Regions from separate parts of the Streptomyces sp. NPDC048825 genome, predicted to be linked through region 2. Evidence: riboswitches for the same ligand, from Rfam matches in the RefSeq annotation. Region 2 holds a riboswitch; each other region holds the start of a gene.
What was found. A riboswitch is a leader RNA that binds a small molecule or an ion and turns the genes downstream of it on or off. The one in region 2 is predicted to bind thiamine pyrophosphate.
Positions count from the first base shown of each region.

Region 1 (6,930 bases), on a different contig from region 2:
TTGCCGACAAAATGCGCGACGTCCATGTCCCAGTCGGCAGAGCGCGGATGCATCTCGGGGAAGGCCGCGACGCCCACGCAGAAGTCGCCCGACTCCTTGATGAGTCGGACGAGTTCGGCTGCGTAGGTCAGGCCCTGAGGATGCGGGATCCAGTCGCCCATGGGGTCGCCCGGCGGGTCGCCGCGCACGGCGAGGATGTTCCGGATCCCGGCGTCCGCGTACTGGCCGATGATGTTGCGCAGTTCGGCGATGGAGTGGTTCACGGCGGTGAGGTGGGCGACCGGGGTGAGCGTCGTGTCCGCGACGATCTGCTCGGTCTCCTTCACCGTGCCGGCGCGGGTCGAGCCGCCCGCTCCGTACGTCACCGACACGAAGTCGGGAGCGACGGCCTCGACACGGCGGAGCGCGTTCCACAGGTTCCGCTCGCCCTTCGGGCTCTTCGGCGCCGCGAACTCGAACGAGTACGTCGTCTTGCCTGTGGCGAGCATGTCACGCACAGTGCGTGCGCGGTCAGTCCTGGTGGACGCAGATCCTAGGGCCATACCCGCAGGTTAGTCAGGGGCTGGCGGTCCCCCAACCGGACGATGGAAATTGCCCGGTTTGTCGGCCACTTGTCCACCCTTCGGACAACTAACCGTGACGCAATCGTTTCGCGAACTCCCGGGCCGCCGCGCCCGGATCATCGGCCTCCGTGATCGCCCGTACGACGACGACGCGACGGGCACCCGCTTCGAGGACCTCGTCGAGGTTGCCGAGGTCGATGCCGCCGATGGCGAACCAGGGACGGTCGGTGCCGAGCGCGGCCGTGTACCGAACGAGGTCCAGGCCCGGCGCATGGCGGCCCGGCTTGGTGGGCGTCGGCCAGCAGGGGCCCGTACAGAAGTAGTCCACTCCGTCCTCGACGGCGGCGGATGCGGCCTCCGCATCGGCGTGTGTGGAGCGGCCGATCAGGATCTTGTCGCCGAGGATCGCGCGGGCGGCGGGGACGGGCAGGTCGCCCTGGCCCAGGTGCAGCACGTCGGCGTCCGCCGCATGGGCGACGTCCGCGCGGTCGTTCACCGCGAGCAGCTTGCCGTGCCGCGCGCAGGCCTCGGCGAACACCTGGAGGTGCTCCAGTTCCTCGGCGGCCTCCATGCCCTTGTCGCGCAGCTGCACGATGTCGACACCGCCGGCGAGGACCGCGTCCAGGAACCCGGCGAGGTCGCCCTGGCGCTTTCGGGCGTCCGTGCAGAGGTAGACCCGGGCGTCGGCGAGCTGTGCGCGTGCGATGGTTTCGGGCATGCGTAAATCCCCCGTTGTCGGTGGCGTACGGACCCTGCCGTGCGGGGCACGGCCCGTACGCCGACGGTGTGTTCAGGTCAGACGGCGAGCGCCTGGGCTCGGCGCTTCACCTCCGTACCTCGGTTCTCACTGAGGGCCTGCGCGGGGGTGCCGGGCAGGCTCGGGTCGGGGGTGAAGAGCCACTCCAGCATCTCTTCGTCCGTGAAGCCGTCGTCCCTCAGGAGCGTCAGGGTTCCGGACAGGCCCTTGACGACCTTGTCCCCGTCGATGAAGGCGGCGGGGACGTGCAGCGCTCGGTTCTCACCACGGCGTACGGCGATGAGCTGGCCCTCCTTGACCAGCTGCCGCACACGGGTCACCTCGACGCCGAGCTGTTCGGCGATGTCGGGGAGGGTGAGCCAGGCGGGGACGAGAGCATCGATTTTTGCGTCAATCTCGGTCACGGGATTAAGCGTGCCATCCCGGACTGACAGTCGGAAGTCGTGGCCGCCCCGCCTGGGCCGTTCGCCGGACCCCGGCGGCCCGTCCTGTCGCCCTACGCGGTCGCCGATTTCGCCGATTTCAAGGGCCGGGAGGGGTCCGACAACAGTTCCGGATTCATCGGGACACCGGCTTCGATCAGCTTGCGGCCCTGCGCCAGGTCCCGGGGCCGTCCCACCGCGAGCACGGCGACCAGCCGGTTCTCCCGGAGCCAGCACACCGACCAGGCCGGGCCCGTCGGGTCGCCGCGCCATATCGTGGCGTCCGCGCGCGCGTGGTGCCCCGCGTACTGGACGAAGCGGCCGAACTGCTCGGACCAGAAGTACGGCACGGGGTCGTAGGCGGCGGGCGTCTCGCCGATGATGTTCGCCGCGACCGTACGGGGGCCCTGGAGGGCGTTGTCCCAGTGGTGGACCAGAAGACGCTCGCCGTACCTGCGCGAAGGGAAGGAGGCGCAGTCCCCGACCGCGTACACGTCCGGGACGGATGTGCGCAGGTGGTCGTCCGCGACCACCTCGCGATGGGCGCCCAGCTCGATCCCGGAACCGGTCAGCCAGGCGGTGGCGGGCCGCGCCCCGATGCCCACGACGACGGCCCCCGCGGGCAGCCGCGAGCCGTCGTCCAGCACGACCGCCCCGGGTTCGACGTGCTCCACGCGCGCGTGGGTGCGCAGCGATGCGCCGCTGTCCGCGTACCAGGCGGTCATGGGAGCGGCCACCTCGGCGGGCAGTGCGCCGGCGAGCGGCCGGTCGGCGGCCTCGACGACGGTCACCGCGCACCCGGCCTCGCGCGCCGCCGTGGCGAACTCGGCGCCGATCCAGCCCGCGCCGACGACCACGATGTCGTGCTGCCGGGCGAGCACGGGCCGCAACCGCTCGGCGTCGTCCAGGGTGCGCAGCAGATGCACCCCCGGTACGCCCTCCGCGCCCGGCAACCGCATGGGCTCCGCACCCGTGGCGACGACCAGGACGTCGTACGGAACGGACCCCATGGCCGTGTCGAGTTCATGATCAATAGGACGTACGCCGGTCACCTCGAGCCCCAGGCGCAGCTCGATGCCCAGGGCCTCGAAGTCGACGTCGAAGGCGGAGCCCTCGGCCGTGCCGAGCAGGACTGCTTTGGAGAGCGGCGGGCGGTCGTACGGCTGGTGCGGCTCCGCGCCGATCAGCGTCACGGTGCCGGTGAAACCCTGTTCCCGCAGGGCGACCGCGGTCTGCACGCCGGCCATGCCCGCGCCGACGATCACGACACGTCGTCGCGCTGCCCGGCTCCGTTCCCGCGTCTGCTCGTTCACGCGATCACCATAGTCAACTGACGTTGTGTCAGTCAGCGGGAGAGATCAGTGACGTCCTGCACAGCCGTCATGACGTCTTGCACGGCCGTCAGCGGTCGTCAGCGGTCGTCGGCGAGCTGTTCCACCACGCTCGTCCCGCTGCCCGTCTGCGACTCCCACTCCCAGGTCTCCTCCAGGCGTACGCGCCCGTCGGCAAGCTCGACCACTCGGGACAGACAGTGTCCCGAGGAGGTGCTGCCGTCCCGCTTCAGCTGCACGTACCGGAAGTCGAGGCGGTCACCCTCACGTGTACCCACCAGGTGGCCGCGTACGACGTCGCCGCCCGCGTACTCGGCCCAGATCTCGCCGTCCTTCTCGTGGTACGAGAAGCGGGTGCGCGTACCGACCTGACCTGGGGCTTGGTCCGCGACGGGGGCGAGGACGAGACCGTCGAGCGAACCGGCCATGCCGTGCGGCTCCCTTACTGAGGTGTGACACGAAGAGTTAGGGTGGCCAACCTAGAGCACTCGCGGGAGTCCGGACGCACCGGACTGAGAGGGAGGCTGGGACGGCCTCCGACCGTACGAACCTGATCCGGGTCATGCCGGCGAAGGGAGGGGCTGGACGCCCATGTCGCGCACATCGCTCGCATCGCACGCGTCGTCAAGCACATCCGACACATCCGACGTCCTGATCGTCGGGGGCGGGATCATCGGCCTGGTGACCGCCTGGCGTGCCGCGCAGCGCGGCTTCGCCACCGCACTCGTGGACCCCGACCCCGGCGGCGGAGCGGCCCAGGTGGCCGCCGGAATGCTGGCCGCCGTCACCGAGCTCCACTACGGCGAGCAGACCCTGCTCGGCCTCAATCTGGCGTCCGCCCGGCGCTACCCGGAGTTCGCCGCCGAGCTCACCGAGGCGACGGGCCTGGACCTCGGCTACCGCGAGTGCGGCGCGCTGGCCGTCGCGCTGGACGCCGACGACCGCGCCCATCTGCGCGAACTGCACGCCCTGCAAACCCAGTCGGGCCTGGAGTCGGAGTGGCTGAGCGGGCGCGAGTGTCGGCGCCTGGAGCCGATGCTCGCGCCGGGCGTGCGCGGAGGGCTCAGGGTCGACGGCGACCACCAGATCGATCCACGGCGGCTCGCCAAGGCGCTGGTCGCGGCGTGCGAGCGGGCCGGAGTGGTCTTCCACCGGGTCTGGGCGGAGCGGCTCAGCGTCGTACGGGACCGGGCCGCCGGAGTCGTCACCACCGACGGCACCGAGCTGGCCGCGGGCCAGGTCGTCCTCGCCGGGGGCAGCCTCAGCGGGCGGCTCGCGGGCGTTCCCGACGCCGTACTGCCTCCCGTACGGCCGGTGAAGGGCCAGGTGCTGCGGCTGACCGTGCCGAAGCGGTACGCGCCGTTCCTGAGCCGCACCGTGCGGGCCGTCGTCCGGGGCAGCCATGTGTACCTGGTGCCGCGCGAGAACGGTGAGCTGGTCGTCGGCGCGACGAGTGAGGAGCTGGGCTGGGACACGACGGTGACTGCGGGCGGGGTGTACGAACTGCTGCGCGACGCCCACGAGCTGGTCCCCGGCATCACCGAACTCCCGCTCACCGAGACCCGCGCGGGACTGCGCCCCGGCTCCCCGGACAACGCGCCCCTGCTCGGCCCCACAGAACTGGACGGCCTGCTCCTGGCCACCGGTCACTACCGCAACGGCGTCCTGCTCACCCCCGTCACGGGCGACGCCATGGCGCACCTGCTGACCACCGGTGAACTCCCGGAGGAGGCCCGCCCGTTCACACCCAGGCGCTTCAGTACGGCCCGCACGGAGCAGCCCGTATGAACGTCTTCGTCATGAACGTCTTCGTCAACGGTGAGCGACAGGAGATCGCCGCCGGCACCGCCCTCGACACGCTGGTCGCCACCCTCACCGCGGCGCCCTCCGGGGTCGCCGCCGCGCTCAACGAAACCGTCGTCCCGCGCGCGCAGTGGCCGAGCACACGCCTCTCCGAGGGAGACCGCATCGAGGTCCTCACCGCCGTCCAAGGAGGCTGACCCATGGCCGACGACCCGTTTCTCATCGGCGGTACGTCCTTCGCGTCCCGCCTCATCATGGGCACCGGCGGGGCGCCCAGCCTCGATGTGCTGGAGCGCTCGCTCGTCGCGTCCGGCACGGAGCTGACGACGGTCGCCATGCGTCGCGTAAACGCTTCCGTGCATGGTTCGGTGCTGTCCGTGCTCGATCGGCTCGGTATTCGTGTGCTGCCGAACACGGCGGGCTGCTACACCGCCGGGGAGGCTGTGCTGACGGCTCGGCTCGCTCGCGAAGCGCTCGGCACCTCGCTGGTGAAGCTGGAGGTCATCGCTGACGAGCGCACGTTGCTGCCGGATCCGATCGAGTTGCTCGACGCGGCCGAGACTCTCGTCGATGACGGGTTCACGGTGTTGCCCTATACGAACGACGATCCCGTTCTCGCTCGGAAGCTGGAGGATGTGGGGTGCGCGGCGATCATGCCGCTCGGCTCCCCGATCGGGTCCGGACTGGGGATTCGGAATCCGCACAACTTCCAGTTGATCGTGGAGCACGCGCGCGTGCCGGTCATTTTGGACGCGGGGGCCGGTACGGCGTCCGATGCAGCCCTTGCCATGGAGTTGGGGTGTGCCGGTGTGATGCTTGCGTCTGCCGTCACTCGGGCTCAGGAGCCGGTCTTGATGGCCGAGGCCATGAAGCATGCGGTGGAGGCGGGGCGGTTGGCTCGGCTTGCGGGGCGGATCCCTCGGCGGCACTTCGCTGAGGCGTCGTCTCCTGTGGAGGGGATGGCTCGGCTGGATCCGGAGCGGCCTGCTTTCTGAACGAGTGGGGGTTTCTTTCCCCAAGCCCGCCCCTTCCCGAAACTGGGGGCTGCGCCCCCAGACCCCCGGGTTGCAACTCGGCTGCGGGCCCGCCGTGGCTTGTCGAGCCACGCGCGGAGCCGCAAATGTCACAGCCTCGCTCCCTTACGGGGCTCAGCCCCGTGCGGAGACGCGACGCGATCCAGCCACCGGCCCCAGAGGCAGTGCTCCCCTCGCGATCACCGGCCTCTGAGACAATGGCCCCCTCTCGGTGTAGATCCCGGTCTGACCTGCGATCTCGTCACAGCTCGGCTGCAGTCCGGCTCCGAATCTCCACCGATCACGCGGCGTTGACAGCCTCGGCTCGTAGACTCACCTGCGTGGATACGACCCTTCAGGACCCGTTGGTCGGTCAGGTGCTCGACGGCCGCTACCGCATCGACGCACGTATCGCGGTCGGCGGGATGGCCACGGTCTACAGGGCCGTGGACACCCGCCTGGACCGCGTGCTCGCGCTCAAGGTGATGCATCCGACGCTGGCCGCGGACGCCACGTTCGTCGAGCGGTTCATCCGCGAGGCCAAGTCGGTGGCCCGCCTTGCGCACCCCAATGTGGTGCAGGTTTTCGACCAGGGGACCGACGGGCCGTACGTCTATCTCGCCATGGAGTACGTCGCCGGGTGCACCCTGAGGGACGTACTGCGCGAGCGCGGGGCCCTGCAGCCGCGGGCGGCGCTCGACATCCTGGAGCCGGTGCTCGCCGCGCTCGGCGGCGCGCACCGCGCCGGGTTCGTGCACCGCGACATGAAGCCGGAGAACGTCCTGATAGGGGACGACGGCCGGGTCAAGGTGGCCGATTTCGGCCTCGTACGGGCTGTTGACACGGTCACGAACACGACAGGGTCCGTGCTCGGCACGGTGTCGTACCTGGCCCCGGAGCAGATAGAACACGGCACGGCCGATCCACGGGTCGACGTGTACGCCTGCGGAATCGTCCTCTACGAGATGCTGACCGGCGACCGGCCGCACCTCGCGGACTCGCCCGCGGCGGTGCTCTACAAACACCTCCACGAGGACGTCC
Region 1 covers NZ_JBICUR010000004.1:107,601-114,530, reverse strand. The annotation lists gene metF (methylenetetrahydrofolate reductase [NAD(P)H]) at 1-542, opposite strand, end outside; gene thiE (thiamine phosphate synthase) at 631-1,281, opposite strand; gene ACGFNK_RS11910 (Rv2175c family DNA-binding protein) at 1,359-1,724, opposite strand; gene ACGFNK_RS11905 (NAD(P)/FAD-dependent oxidoreductase) at 1,817-3,055, opposite strand; gene ACGFNK_RS11900 (hypothetical protein) at 3,154-3,501, opposite strand; TPP riboswitch at 3,554-3,667, shown strand; gene thiO (glycine oxidase ThiO) at 3,665-4,861, shown strand; gene thiS (sulfur carrier protein ThiS) at 4,873-5,073, shown strand; gene ACGFNK_RS11885 (thiazole synthase) at 5,077-5,871, shown strand; gene pknB (Stk1 family PASTA domain-containing Ser/Thr kinase) at 6,231-6,930, shown strand, end outside.
Region 1: linked by a shared signal. The riboswitch ahead of thiO (glycine oxidase ThiO) and the one ahead of ACGFNK_RS33335 (thiamine ABC transporter substrate binding subunit) in region 2 are both predicted to bind thiamine pyrophosphate.

Region 2 (6,930 bases):
CGTGGTAAGTGACACGGGCGCCTACGCCATCGGCTGGCGCTTCGGCAAGCACAAGCTCGCTCCGCGCATCAGCCCCGGCAAGACCCGCGAGGGCCTGCTCGGCGCGGTCACCTTCGCCATGGCGGCGGGCGCCCTGTTCATGCAGTTCCTGATCGAGGACGGCACCTGGTGGCAGGGCCTGCTGATGGGCTTCGCGGTCGCGGTCACCGCCACCCTCGGAGACCTCGGCGAGTCCATGATCAAGCGGGACCTGGGCATCAAGGACATGGGGACGCTGCTTCCGGGGCACGGCGGGATCATGGACCGACTGGATTCGCTGCTACCTACGGCGCCAGTGGTCTGGCTCTTGCTCGTCCTCTTCGTGGGGTCCGGCTGAGGTAAGAGGGGCACGGCGCCGCGCCGCGGTAGCGGCAAGTCGACACAGCATGGACCGACTGGATTCGCTGCTGCCGACAGCGCCGGTGGTGTGGCTGCTGATGGTGATCTTCGTCGGCTCCGGGTGACCTTTGTGCATCGCCACTGACCTGCACGTTCATACGCGAGGGGCTCGTTGTCCACAGGTGGCGGGCCCCTCTTCGTATGTCTGCGACACTTGTATGGCCATGCCTAAGCCCGGAGAACTCGTTTTCGTCGCCCCCCGCGGAGCCAAGAAGCCGCCGCGGCACCTTGCCGATCTCTCGCCCGCCGAGCGCAAGGAAGCCGCTGCAGCGATCGGTGAGAAGCCGTTTCGCGCCAAGCAGCTCTCGCAGCACTACTTCGCGAGATACGCGCACGACCCGGAGCAGTGGACCGACATCCCCGCCGGTTCGCGCGCCAAGCTTCAGGAGGCGCTGCTTCCCGAGCTGATGACGGTCGTGCGGCATCTGTCGACCGACCAGGACACCACCCGCAAGACCCTGTGGCGGCTGTTCGACGGGACGCTCGTGGAGTCCGTGCTGATGCGCTACCCGGACCGGGTCACCATGTGCATCAGCTCGCAGGCGGGCTGCGGCATGAACTGCCCCTTCTGCGCCACCGGACAGGCCGGGCTCGACCGGAATCTGTCGACCGCCGAGATCGTGCACCAGATCGTCGACGGCATGCGGGCTCTCAGGGACGGCGAGATCCCCGGTGGGCCGGCGCGGCTCAGCAACATCGTCTTCATGGGCATGGGCGAGCCCCTCGCCAACTACAAGCGCGTCGTCGGGGCGATACGGGCGCTCACCGACCCCGAGCCGGACGGCCTCGGGCTGTCGCAGCGCGGCATCACCGTATCGACCGTCGGACTGGTCCCCGCCATCCACAGGTTCGCCGACGAGGGCTTCAAGTGTCGGCTCGCGATCTCGCTGCATGCGCCGGACGACGAACTGCGCGACACCCTCGTACCCGTCAACACGCGCTGGAAGGTGCGGGAAGTCCTCGACGCCGGATGGGAGTACGCGGCCAGGTCCGGGCGCCGGCTGTCCATCGAGTACGCGTTGATCCGGGACATCAACGACCAGGCGTGGCGCGGCGACCGGCTCGGCCGGCTGCTCAAGGGCAAGCCCGTGCACGTCAACCTGATCCCGCTGAACCCGACGCCCGGCTCCAAGTGGACCGCCTCCCGGCCCGAGGACGAGAAGGCGTTCATCGAGGCGATCGCCGCGCACGGGGTGCCGGTCACCGTCCGGGACACCCGTGGCCAGGAGATCGACGGGGCGTGCGGACAGCTCGCGGCCACCGAGCGCTGACGGGAGTCAGGGCACGGGCTGATCACAGCGTCCGCCGAGCGGTGGGCACGGGCGGATCAGGCGGTACTCTGACCTCCGTACACACCTTCATACCTGCAAAATCCGACAGGGGAGCGCCACAGCGCTGAGAGTGCGGCACGGCCGCAGACCCTCTGAACCTCGCCCAGGTCATTCTGGGTAGGAAGTTCGGTCTTCACTCGAGCCAGCTGTTGCGCCCTGCCCGGGAGCCTCGGGAGTTCTCCGAGAGTGCCGGGCAGGGCCGCGTCTCTTCTGGTCATCCCCAGGAGGGATCCCAGTGAGCACCACCAAGAAGTTCGTGGCCGTGGCCGTCGGGCTCGGTCTGGTCACGCTGTCCGCTTGCACGTCGTCCGACTCCGGGGACGGGGAAGGGGCCTCGGAGTCCAAGACCGTCACCCTCGTCAGCCATGACTCGTGGGCGGCGTCCAAGAGCGTGATCAGCGACTTCGAGAAGCAGTCCGGCTACCAGGTGAAGGTCCTCAAGGACGGGGACGCAGGCCAGGCCCTCAACAAGGCGATCCTCACCAAGGACAACCCGCAGGGCGATGTCCTCTTCGGCGTCGACAACACCCTGCTGTCCCGGGCGTTCGACAACGACCTGTTCCAGGGGTACGAGGCCAAGGACTCCGATCTGCTGCCCCCGGAGTACCGGATCGACCAGCAGAAGAAGCGGGTCACGCCCATCGACTTCGGCGACATCTGCGTCAACTACGACAAGGCCTACTTCGAAGAGAACGACCTGACCCCGCCGGAGTCCTTCGACGACCTCGTCAAGCCCGAGTACAAGGACCTCCTCGTCACCGAGAACGCCTCCACCTCCTCGCCCGGCCTCGGCTTCCTGCTGGGCACCGCCGCAAAATACGGCGACGACGGCTGGCAGGACTACTGGACGAAGCTCAAGGCCAACGGCGTGAAGGTCGTCGACGGCTGGGAGCAGGCCTACAACGAGGAGTTCTCCGGGTCCGCCGGCGGCAAGAAGGCGAAGGGGGACCGGCCGCTCGTCGTCTCCTACGCCTCCTCTCCGCCCGCCGAGGTCGTCTTCGCCGACCCCAAGCCGGACACCGCACCGACCGGCGTCGCCTACGGCACCTGCTTCCGGCAGATCGAGTACGCGGGACTGCTCAGCAACGCCAAGAACGCCAAGGGCGGCAAGGCCCTCATCGACTTCCTCATCTCGATGAAGTTCCAGGCCGACATGCCGCTCAACATGTTCGTGTACCCGATGCGCGAGGACGCGCAGATCCCCGAGGAGTTCACGAAGTACGGCGCCCCGGCGGAGGACTCCGAGGTCATGGCGCCCAAGGACATCGCCAAGAACCGTGACCAGTGGGTTAAGTCATGGACGTCGCTCGTACTGAAGTAAGGGCCGGACGCCCCAAGGCACCGGCTCCCGGAAAGAGCGTGGCGCGGCTCGCCCTGCTGGTCGTGCCCGTCGTGTTCTTCGCGCTCTTCTTCGCCTACCCCGTCGCCGCGATCGTCGCGCGCGGCCTCGAGGCCGACGGGGTCTGGCACTTCGGCCGGATCACCGATGTCGTCGCCCAGCCCGACATCCGGCATGTGCTGTGGTTCACCACCTGGCAGGCGTTCGTCTCCACGGCGCTCACGCTGCTCATCGCGCTCCCCGGCGCGTATGTCTTCGCGCGCTTCGACTTTCCGGGCAAGCAGATCCTGCGCGCGGTCGTCACCGTCCCGTTCGTCCTGCCGACCGTCGTCGTCGGGTCGGCGTTCCTCGCCCTGGTCGGCCGGGGCGGTCTGCTCGACGAACTGTGGGGCGTCCGCCTCGACACCACCGTTTGGGCCATCCTGCTCGCGCACGTCTTCTTCAACTACGCCGTCGTCGTACGCACCGTCGGCGGCCTCTGGTCGCAACTCGACCCACGTCAGGAGGAGGCCGCGCGGGTGCTCGGCGCCTCACGGTTCGCGGCCTGGCGCAAGGTCACGCTCCCCGCGCTGAGCCCCGCCGTGGCCGCCGCGGCGCTGATGGTCTTCCTCTTCACCTTCACCTCCTTCGGTGTGGTGCAGATCCTGGGCGGTCCCACCTTCGCCACGCTCGAAGTCGAGATCTACCGGCAGACCTCGGAGATCTTCGACCTCCCCACGGCTGCAGTGCTCACCATGATCCAGTTCGTGGCGGTGGGGGCGATCCTCGCGGTCCACGCATGGACGGTACGCCGCCGAGAGACGGCCCTGCGCCTGGTCGACGCCTCCGTGACCGCGCGACGGCCGCGTGGCGCCGGGCAGTGGACGCTGCTCGCCGCCGTCCTCGGCACCGCCGCCGTACTGCTCGTTCTGCCACTGGCCGTGCTGGTCCAACGCTCGCTGGACGCGCCCGGATTCGCGTACTACAAGGCGTTGACCGATGACGAGAGCGGCGTCTTCCTCGTCCCGCCCATCGAGGCCGTCGGCAATTCACTGCAGTACGCCTGCGCCGCCACCGCCCTCGCCCTGCTGATCGGCGGTCTCGCGGCCGCCGCGCTCACCCGCCGGGACGCAGGCCGTTTCGTGCGGGGCTTCGACGCGCTGCTCATGCTCCCGCTCGGCGTTTCCGCGGTGACCGTCGGCTTCGGATTCCTGATCGCGCTCGACGAGCCGCCGCTGGACCTGAGAAGCAGTTGGATCCTGGTGCCCCTCGCCCAGGCGCTGGTCGGCGTCCCCTTCGTCGTACGCACCATGCTGCCCGTCCTGAGGGCCGTGGACGTGCGGCTGCGTGAGGCGGCGGCCGTGCTCGGGGCCTCGCCGTGGCGGGTTTGGCGGGAGGTCGATCTGCCGATGGTGCGGCGGGCCCTGCTGATCGCGGCCGGGTTCGCCTTCGCCGTCTCGCTCGGCGAGTTCGGCGCGACCGTCTTCATCGCGCGGCCGGACAACCCGACGCTGCCGGTCGCCGTGGCCCGGCTCCTCGGGCGCGCGGGCGAGCTCAACTACGGTCAGGCGATGGCCCTTTCGACGATCTTGATGGTGGTGTGCGCGGTGGCGCTGCTCCTGCTCGAACGCATCCGCACCGACCGGACGGGGGAGTTCTGACGATGCTCAAGCGCGATGCGGTCCACAAGCGGGACGCGAAGCTCATGCAGGAATCGATGCTCACGCTCGATGAAGCGACCGTACGGTTCGGGAGGCGACCCGCCCTCGACGCCGTCGGCCTCGACGTCGCCGAGCACGAGATCGTGTGCGTGCTCGGGCCCAGCGGCAGCGGCAAGTCGACGCTGCTGCGAGTCGTCGCGGGTCTGCAACACCTCGACTCCGGGCGGGTGTTCCTGGACGGCCAGGACCTCGGCGGGGTCCCCGCGCACAAGCGGGGCGTCGGCCTGATGTTCCAGGACCACCAGCTCTTCCCACAGCGCGATGTGGGCGGCAACGTGGCCTTCGGCTTGCGGATGCACGGCGCGTCGAAGGCACAACAAGACGTACGAGTACGGGAGTTGCTGGAGCTCGTCGGCTTGCCGGGAGCCGCGTCCAGGGCCATCGCCTCCCTCTCCGGAGGCGAGCAGCAGCGTGTCGCGCTCGCTCGGGCGCTCGCTCCGCGCCCCCGGCTGCTCATGCTCGACGAACCGCTCGGCCAGCTCGACCGCTCCCTGCGCGAGCGGCTCGTCGTCGAACTCCGGGAACTCTTCGGCGAGTTGGGCACCACCGTGCTCGCGGTCACTCACGACCAGGGCGAGGCGTTCGCGCTCGCCGACCGGGTCGTGGTGATGCGAGACGGGCGGATCGCCCAGTCCGGTACGCCACTTGAGGTGTGGCAGCGGCCGGCGGACGAGTTCGTCGCCCGCTTCCTCGGCTTCGAGAATGTGGCCGGCGCGAGCGTCAGCGGGGAGGCCGCGGACACGCCGTGGGGCAAGGTTCCGGTGCCCGACGGTGCCCCCCAGGGCGAGGTTCCGCTGCTGATCAGGCCCGCGGGCGTACGGCTCGTGCCGCCGGCGGAGGGGCTGCGCTGCACGGTCGCGGCGCGCACGTTCCGCGGCACCCATGTCTCCGTACATCTGCAGCCGAAGGGCGCGCCGCGCCTGGAGGCGGCGTGCGCGCTGCGGGATGCGCCGGAGCCCGGGGACGAGGTCGGGGTGACCTTCGACTCGGCGGAAATTGTCGTGCTGGACCAGGACACGGAGACCTAGGCTTCCGTGCATGACGCTACTCGGAGCCGGCCTCGGACATGACCGCTACTGCGATGAAATCGTCGCGCAGACCGAGCTGTTGAGGAAGCACTTGAACGGCGCCGATCTCGCCGTGACCGTCCCGACCTGTCCGGACTGGACGCTGCGGGAACTTGCCGTGCACGTGGGCGGCGCACACCGCTGGGCCGAGCACATCGTGCGTACAAGGGCGACCGAGGAGGTCCCGGAATCGCGGGTGTCCGGCTTGGCGGGGCTCGAGGAAGACGATCCCGCCGCCCTCGACGCCTGGCTGGCCGAGGGTGCCGAGAAAGCCGCCGCGACCCTGCGCGCCGCCGGGCCCGACGCCGCGGTCTGGACCTGGTCCTGGGAGCGGACGGCCGGTTTCTGGGCGCGGCGAATGACGCTGGAGACGGTGATCCACCGGGCGGACGCGGCGATCGCGGCGAGTGCGCGCTACGAGGTCGCGCCCGAGCTGGCCGCCGACGCGATCGACGAGTGGCTGCAGATCGTCCAGTACGCGCAGCGGGCGATGCCGGAGGACGCGGCGAGTGAGCTGCGCGGGCCTGGCCGCAGCATCCACCTCCACGCGACCGACACCCCGGCCGAGTTGAACGCCGAGTGGTTCATCGTGCTCACGGAGGACGGTGTGACCTGGCGCCGCGGCCACGAGAAGGCGACGGTCGCGCTGCGCGGGCCGCTCACCGAGGTGCTGCTCGCCTTCTACCGCCGGCTTCCGCTGGACGGCGGGCAGTTGGAGGTCCTGGGCGAACCGGGGCTGCTGGGGTTCTGGCTGGAGCGGGCCACGTTCGAATGACAGATGTGGCCCGCCCTGGCCCGCCCTTGGCTTCAGCCGACGGTTGTCCGAGCCAGCCGGACCAATGCCTCCGGTGCCTCCTCGACGTGGTCCACGAGGGCGATCCGCGGCTCCATCGAGCGGTTCCTGGCCAGCGACTGGAGCAGGGGCCAGACCGGCAGCCGCTCCGTCCAGTGGACGCGGTCGACCAGGACCATGGGGGTGGGCTCGCCGCGCGACTCGTAGTAATTCGGCGTCGCGTTGTCGAAGACCTCCTGTACGGTCCCGGCGGCGCCCGGCA
Region 2 covers NZ_JBICUR010000016.1:175,762-182,691, forward strand. The annotation lists gene ACGFNK_RS33325 (phosphatidate cytidylyltransferase) at 1-376, shown strand, start outside; gene rlmN (23S rRNA (adenine(2503)-C(2))-methyltransferase RlmN) at 603-1,709, shown strand; TPP riboswitch at 1,807-1,911, shown strand; gene ACGFNK_RS33335 (thiamine ABC transporter substrate binding subunit) at 2,005-3,090, shown strand; gene ACGFNK_RS33340 (ABC transporter permease) at 3,066-4,748, shown strand; gene ACGFNK_RS33345 (ABC transporter ATP-binding protein) at 4,793-5,836, shown strand; gene ACGFNK_RS33350 (maleylpyruvate isomerase family mycothiol-dependent enzyme) at 5,847-6,650, shown strand; gene ACGFNK_RS33355 (LOG family protein) at 6,683-6,930, opposite strand, start outside.

Region 3 (6,930 bases), on a different contig from region 2:
GTGAGCCGGGCGGAGACCTCCCGTCGAGGCAGTCGGCCGGGCCGGGCGGGCATCAGAGACGTAGCCGCCGCCGCCGGGGTCTCCATCACGACCGTGTCCGACGCACTCAACGGCAAGGGCCGGCTCCCGGACGCCACCCGACGCCATGTCCGCGAGGTCGCCGACCGGCTGGGCTATCGCCCCTCCGCCGCGGCCCGCACGCTCCGTACCGGAAAGTCGGGCCTCATCGGCCTGACCGTGACGACCTACGGGGATGAACCTTTCACCTTCACGGAGTTCGCGTACTTCGCGGAGATGGCCAGAGCCGCCACCTCGGCCGCGCTCGCCCGTGGCTACGCCCTGGTCATCCTTCCCGCCACCTCGCGCCACGACGTGTGGTCGAACGTGGCCCTGGACGGAACCGTGGTCATCGACCCCTCCGACCAGGACCCCGTCGTCAGCGAACTGGTCCGCCAGGGTTTGCCGGTGGTCTCCGACGGCCGCCCGGCCGGCTCGCTGCCGGTGACCGCCTGGGTGGACAACGACCACGAAGCCGCGGTCCTGGGCATCCTCGACCACCTGGCTGACGCGGGCGCCCGCCGGATCGGCCTGCTCACCGGGACCTCGACGGACACGTACACGCATCTGTCGACGACCGCGTACCTGCACTGGTGCGAGCGCGTCGGCCAGGAACCGGTGTACGAGGCCTACCCCGCGCACGATCCCTGCGCGGGATCCGCCGCCGCCGACCGGCTGCTCGCCCGGCCCGACCGGCCTGACGCCGTGTACGGACTGTTCGACCCGAACGGCACCGACCTCCTCACGGCCGCCCGCCGCTACGGTCTGCGCGTACCGGAGGATCTGCTGCTCGTGTGCTGCAGCGAGTCCGCGGTGTACGCCAACACCGAGCCACCCCTCACCACGCTTTCACTCAAGCCGCGCCACATCGGCACGGCCGTGGTCCAGCTCCTCATCGACGCCATCGAAGGGGTCGAATCGGACCAACCGGTCGAGCAGGTGATACCGACGGAGTTGATCGTGCGGACCTCCTCCGATCGACGGCCGCCCCGTACGACCGTCAGCCCGCCCCGATCACCCGAGGAGAGGTGACGTCAGGCGGTGGCATCAGGTGAGAAAGCTGCTCCCAATTCGGGAGAAAACCACGATGAACTGGGGTCCTGCCCCGATTCACCACCCCTGGGTCATCACATGGCGCGATCCGCATTCCTATGATGGGCGCACGACACCGCGGGCCGCTGCGACCAGGCAGTCCAGTGCGGTGCAGATGCGGCGCGATGGTGGTGGAGGGGTCGATGACTCAGGGGGCCGGTCAGGGACCCGAGGTGCGGACGCCGACGGTGCGCGACTTCCGCGTGCCCGCGTACGTCCACGAAGCCGATCCGTATGCGCAGCCCGGCCCGTACGCCCAGCCCGGACCTCATCCGCAACAGCGCCCTCATGCGCAGCAGATGCCTCCCGGTGAGGGCACCAGACCGGTCGAGGACGCCGAGGGCTACACGCCGACGCAGCGCGATCTGCCCGTCATCAACCGCGGTGACACCCTTCAGGTGCCGGTCAGCCCCGAAGCCACGACCGTCCCGCAGTCCACCGCCGGGCCGGGCCCGCTGTACGTCGTGGGCGACGTACACGGCTACCTCGACGAACTCGTCGCCGCACTGCGCGAGAAGGGCCTCATCGACATCGACGGCCACTGGTCGGCGGGCACCGCACGACTGTGGTTCCTCGGGGACTTCACCGACCGAGGGCCCGACGGCATCGGCGTCATCGACCTCGTGATGCGGTTGTCCGCCGAGGCCGCCGCGGCCGGCGGCTACTGCAAGGCGCTGATGGGCAATCACGAGCTGCTGCTGCTCGGCGCCAAGCGATTCGGCGACACTCCCGTCAACTCCGGTGCCGGTACGGCCACTTTCCAGGCCGCCTGGCTGCTCAACGGCGGCCAGAAGACCGATATGGAGCGCCTCGAGGATCACCATCTGCAGTGGATGGCCCGCCTCGACGCGATGGAGCTGGCGGACGGGCACCTGCTGGTGCACTCCGACACCACCGCCTATCTCGACTACGGCGACTCCATCGAAGCGGTCAACGACACCGTCCGTGAAGCCCTCACGCGCAACGACGCGGACGAATGCTGGGACCTCTTCCGCAAGTTCACCAAGCGATTCGCGTTCCGCGACGACGGGGGCGCACAAGCCGTGCGCGAACTCCTTGACATGTACGGTGGCTCTCGCATCGTCCATGGTCACAGCCCCATTCCGTACCTCCTCGGCGAGGTCGGCTCCGAGGACAGCGACGATGCCGCGGGCCCTGTGGTCGAAGGACCGCATGTGTACGCGGACGGGCTGGCCATCGCGATGGACGGCGGCGTGACCATGGCCGGAAAGCTACTGGTCCAGCAACTGCCCCTGGATAGCTGACCCTTTTCCGGGCAGGCGTTCTTCCACCGAGAACGGGGCCTATCGAGGGGCAATTTCTGGAAACCCCCTGTCACCTCGTACCGTCCCCGCTCTACCATCGGCTTATCCGTAGCAGGCTCCCCTCCGTTTCTGCCCGACGGCTCGTCAGCATGCCGAGCCCCAAGCCCTACGGAGCATCGGGGGATGCACATGAACAGCGTTCCGCAGCACCTGTTGAGTGAGGACCGCCAAGAGTACGAGCGGGTCCTCGATGAGGCGCTGCGCTCCGCACCACACCGTCCGGAACTCGCCGCTGTCGGCCAGCGGCTCAACCCCGAACAACTGCGCACCATGGCGCTCAACGCCTCCGCTCTCATCACGGCGGCCGCGGCGACCGAATACCAGCACTACGTAAAGGTCCGCGAGCAACTGCGCCGGCCGGCGCCGCCCACGCCACGCGTCCACGAAGGATCCGGATCCACGGACCCGGGCACGAGCGCGGTGGGGCTCGCCGCCACGGTGGGGGAGGCCACCGAGCCCGCCGGGGCGGGCGCCGTCGCCGTCGCCGCGGTACTCACTCCGGTCCTCGCCGGCACCGCCTCGGCAATCTTCCTGCTCGTCGGCTACCTCCTGAAGATGCTCAACCCCGAGCCGGCGTTCGCCCGGACCCTCCTCACCACTGGGTGGGTCTTCGGCGCGGTGACCGCGGCCGCGATCCTGATCGCCGCGGTCGGTCTGCTGCTCACCGCCCTGCGCAACGGAGAGAGCTCGCTCCAGGCCGGCACGCGGGGTGAGCAGAGCGAGGAACTGAGCCGGGCGAGGGAAGCCTGGCGCGAGGCCCTCCTGGAGCGCGGCATCATGCCGTTCCTCCGAGAGGCACTCGCCGACCCGGGCTCAGCGGCCCTCGACCGTACGACATCGCCGCAGCCGACCAGCCGAATCCCCCATCTCGGCTACAACCGCCCGGGCTTCAGCAGCCCCGACGGCGGCCCCGCGGCAGGCCCCCGCCCCAGCTACTCGAGCCCGGACTTCTCAAGCCCGGACTTCGGGGGCCCGGAGCATCAGCCGGAGTAGGGGCGCGGCCGAGGCAAGACCAGAAGCAGCCGAGCCGGGACCCCGAGTCCCGGCCGGACGGACAAGCCGCACGGCCGCTCCGGCCCACGACGACGAAGTCGAGGGCCGGAGCCCGGAGCGGTGCACTGCTGCCGCGCCCGGATCAGGTCAATCGGCGAGCGGCAGATACACCCGGTTACCCGCAGCTGCGAACTCCTGCGACTTCTGCGCCATGCCTTCCTCGATCTCCGTCTGCGTACCGCCGTGTTCGCGGCGGATGTCTTGAGAGATTTTCATCGAGCAGAACTTCGGCCCGCACATCGAGCAGAAGTGGGCCGTCTTGGCGGGCTCGGCCGGGAGGGTTTCGTCATGGAACTCTCGGGCCGTGTCGGGGTCGAGGGCCAGGTTGAACTGGTCCTCCCAGCGGAACTCGAAGCGGGCGTCGGACAGCGCGTCGTCCCATTCCTGCGCGCCTGGGTGCCCCTTGGCGAGGTCGGCTGCGTGGGCGGCGATCTTGTAGGTGATGACGCCGGTCTTGACGTCGTCACGGTTGGGCAGGCCCAAGTGTTCCTTGGGCGTGACATAGCAGAGCATGGCCGTGCCCCACCAGGCGATCATCGCGGCACCGATGCCGGAGGTGATGTGGTCGTACGCCGGCGCGACGTCCGTCGTCAGCGGGCCGAGCGTATAGAACGGAGCTTCATCGCAGATCTCCTGCTGAAGGTCGATGTTCTCCTTGATCTTGTGCATCGGGACATGTCCCGGGCCCTCGATCATGGTCTGTACGTTGAAACGCTTGGCGATCGTGTTGAGTTCCCCCAGCGTCCTCAACTCCGCGAACTGGGCTTCGTCGTTGGCGTCCGCGATCGAGCCGGGCCGCAGCCCGTCACCGAGCGAGTACGTGACGTCGTAGGCGGCCAGGATCTCGCACAGCTCTTCGAAGTTCTCGTAGAGGAACGACTCCTTGTGGTGCGCCAGGCACCAGGCCGCCATGATCGAGCCGCCACGCGAGACGATGCCGGTCTTGCGGTTCGCGGTGAGCGGTACGTACGGCAGGCGCACGCCCGCGTGGACGGTCATGTAGTCCACGCCCTGTTCGGCCTGCTCGATGACCGTGTCTTTGTAGATCTCCCAGGTCAGCTCCTCGGCACGGCCGTCGACCTTCTCCAGCGCCTGGTAGAGCGGCACCGTGCCGATGGGGACGGGGGAGTTGCGCAGCACCCACTCCCGGGTGGTGTGGATGTTCCGGCCGGTGGACAGGTCCATGACCGTGTCGGCACCCCAACGGGTCGCCCAGGTCATCTTCTCGACCTCCTCCTCGATGGAGGAAGTCACCGCCGAATTACCGATGTTGGCGTTGACCTTCACCAGGAACCGCTTGCCGATGATCATCGGCTCGATCTCCGGGTGGTTGACGTTCGCGGGCAGCACGGCCCGCCCCGCGGCGATCTCCTCACGTACGACCTCGGGGTCGACGTTCTCGCGGACTGCCACGAACTCCATTTCCGGTGTGATCTCGCCACGTCGTGCGTACGCGAGTTGCGTGACGGCCGTACCGCCGATGCCCCGGCGCGGCTGGCGCGGACGTCCCGGGAAGACGGCGTCGAGGTTGCGCAGTCCGCCACGCGGCGAGGTGTGCTTGATCCCGTCGTCCTCGGGGCGGATGGGACGGCCCGCGTACTCCTCGGTGTCGCCGCGGGCGATGATCCAGTTCTCGCGCAGCGGCGCCAGGCCCCTGCGGACATCGGTGTCGATAGTTGGATCGGTGTACGGGCCGGAGGTGTCGTACAGGGTGACCGACTGGCCGTTGGTGAGGTGCACCTGACGGACCGGCACCCGTAGGTCGGGGCGCGAGCCCTCGACATAAGCCTTGTGCCAGCCGATGGATTTCCCGGCCTCGCCGTTCCCGGACGAGGCTGAGTCCTCGTCCGTCTGGCTGGAGGCAGGCGTACGTACGTCCTTGTTGGTCATGAGACCTACTCCCTACGCCGGCATTACCCGGTAACAGGTTCAGCGGTCGACGCAGCGGTTTCCGTACGGCGATGTTCCACGTGAAACATCGCTGGGACGGAGGTCAGCGCCCTCTCAGCCCGGTGCTCCGAGCTCCCGCGTGTGCAAAAGGTCCCTCCACGCTAGCGTCATACTGGGCGCGCTGAACAGTGGGCCCCTTTCGTTCTTGCGATGATCGGTCGGTGACTACAACGCATCAGCCCCCGCTTCCCCCGTCCGAACCGCCGCACGGGCCCGGCCCCGGTGACAACCACGGCTCTGGTGACGGTCATGGCCACAGCCATGCGCATAGCCATGGCCATGGCCCTCCAGCCCCCGTGTCCAAACACTTGCGCAAGGTCATCGCCGCGGTGCTGATTCCCTTCGCCACGGCGGTCGTCGTAGGCCTGGCCGTGCTGTGGCCAGGAGGCGCCCCACCCCACGAACGCACCGGCGTCGGCTTCGACCGGCAGACGCAAGAGGCCACGGTGACCAAGGTCGACGAGGTGGACTGCAAGTCCGTCAACGCCTCCGGGGGCACCCCGACCGGCGACACCTCGACCGCGGAGGGCTCGTCCGCTCAGCAGCAGGCGACCGGCACCTGCAAGAAGGCGACGGTCCGGGTCGACACCGGCAAGGACAAGGGCCGTACCTTCACGGAGATCGTCCAGCCGGACTCGTCTCGGCAGCTGAGCCAGGGGCAGGATGTGATCGTGGCGTACGCGCCCGACGCTCCCAGGGACCTCCAGTACTCGGTCACCGATGTGAACCGCAGGCTCCCGATGGCGCTGCTCGCAGGGATCTTCGCGCTCGCCGTGGTCGTGGTGGGCCGGATGCGCGGTGTCATGGCGCTGATCTCGCTGGCCGTCAGCTTCCTCCTCCTGACATTCTTTATCCTGCCTGCGATCCTGCAGGGCTCGAACCCCTTGGTCGTCGCGGTCGTCGGGGCGAGCGCGATCATGCTGATCGCGCTCTACGCCTGCCATGGACTGTCCGCCCGAACATCGGTCGCGGTGCTCGGAACACTGCTCTCGCTGCTGCTGATCGGGGTGCTCGGCTCACTGTTCATCGGCTGGTCCGCGCTCACCGGCAACACGGATGACAACACCGGTCTGATCCATGGCCTGTATCCGAGCATCGACATGAGCGGTCTGCTGCTCGCGGGCGTCATCATCGGTTCGCTCGGTGTGCTCGACGATGTGACGGTGACGCAGACATCGGCGGTCTGGGAGTTGCACGCGGCCAATCCGTCGATGGGCCGGCGCGGGTTGTACCGGGCGGGCATCCGTATCGGCCGGGACCACATCGCGTCCGTCGTCAACACGCTCGTCCTCGCGTATGCGGGCGCCGCGCTGCCCCTGTTGCTGCTGTTCTCGATCGCTCAGAGCAGCGTGGGGACGGTGGCCAACAGTGAGCTGGTCGCCGTGGAGATCGTGCGTACGCTCGTCGGCTCGATCGGCCTGGTCGCCTCCGTACCGGTCACTACGGCCCTGGC
Region 3 covers NZ_JBICUR010000011.1:211,403-218,332, forward strand. The annotation lists gene ACGFNK_RS26250 (LacI family DNA-binding transcriptional regulator) at 1-1,089, shown strand, start outside; gene ACGFNK_RS26255 (metallophosphoesterase) at 1,278-2,414, shown strand; gene ACGFNK_RS26260 (hypothetical protein) at 2,598-3,467, shown strand; gene thiC (phosphomethylpyrimidine synthase ThiC) at 3,615-5,417, opposite strand; TPP riboswitch at 5,410-5,566, opposite strand; gene ACGFNK_RS26270 (YibE/F family protein) at 5,639-6,930, shown strand, end outside.
Region 3: linked by a shared signal. The riboswitch ahead of thiC (phosphomethylpyrimidine synthase ThiC) and the one ahead of ACGFNK_RS33335 (thiamine ABC transporter substrate binding subunit) in region 2 are both predicted to bind thiamine pyrophosphate.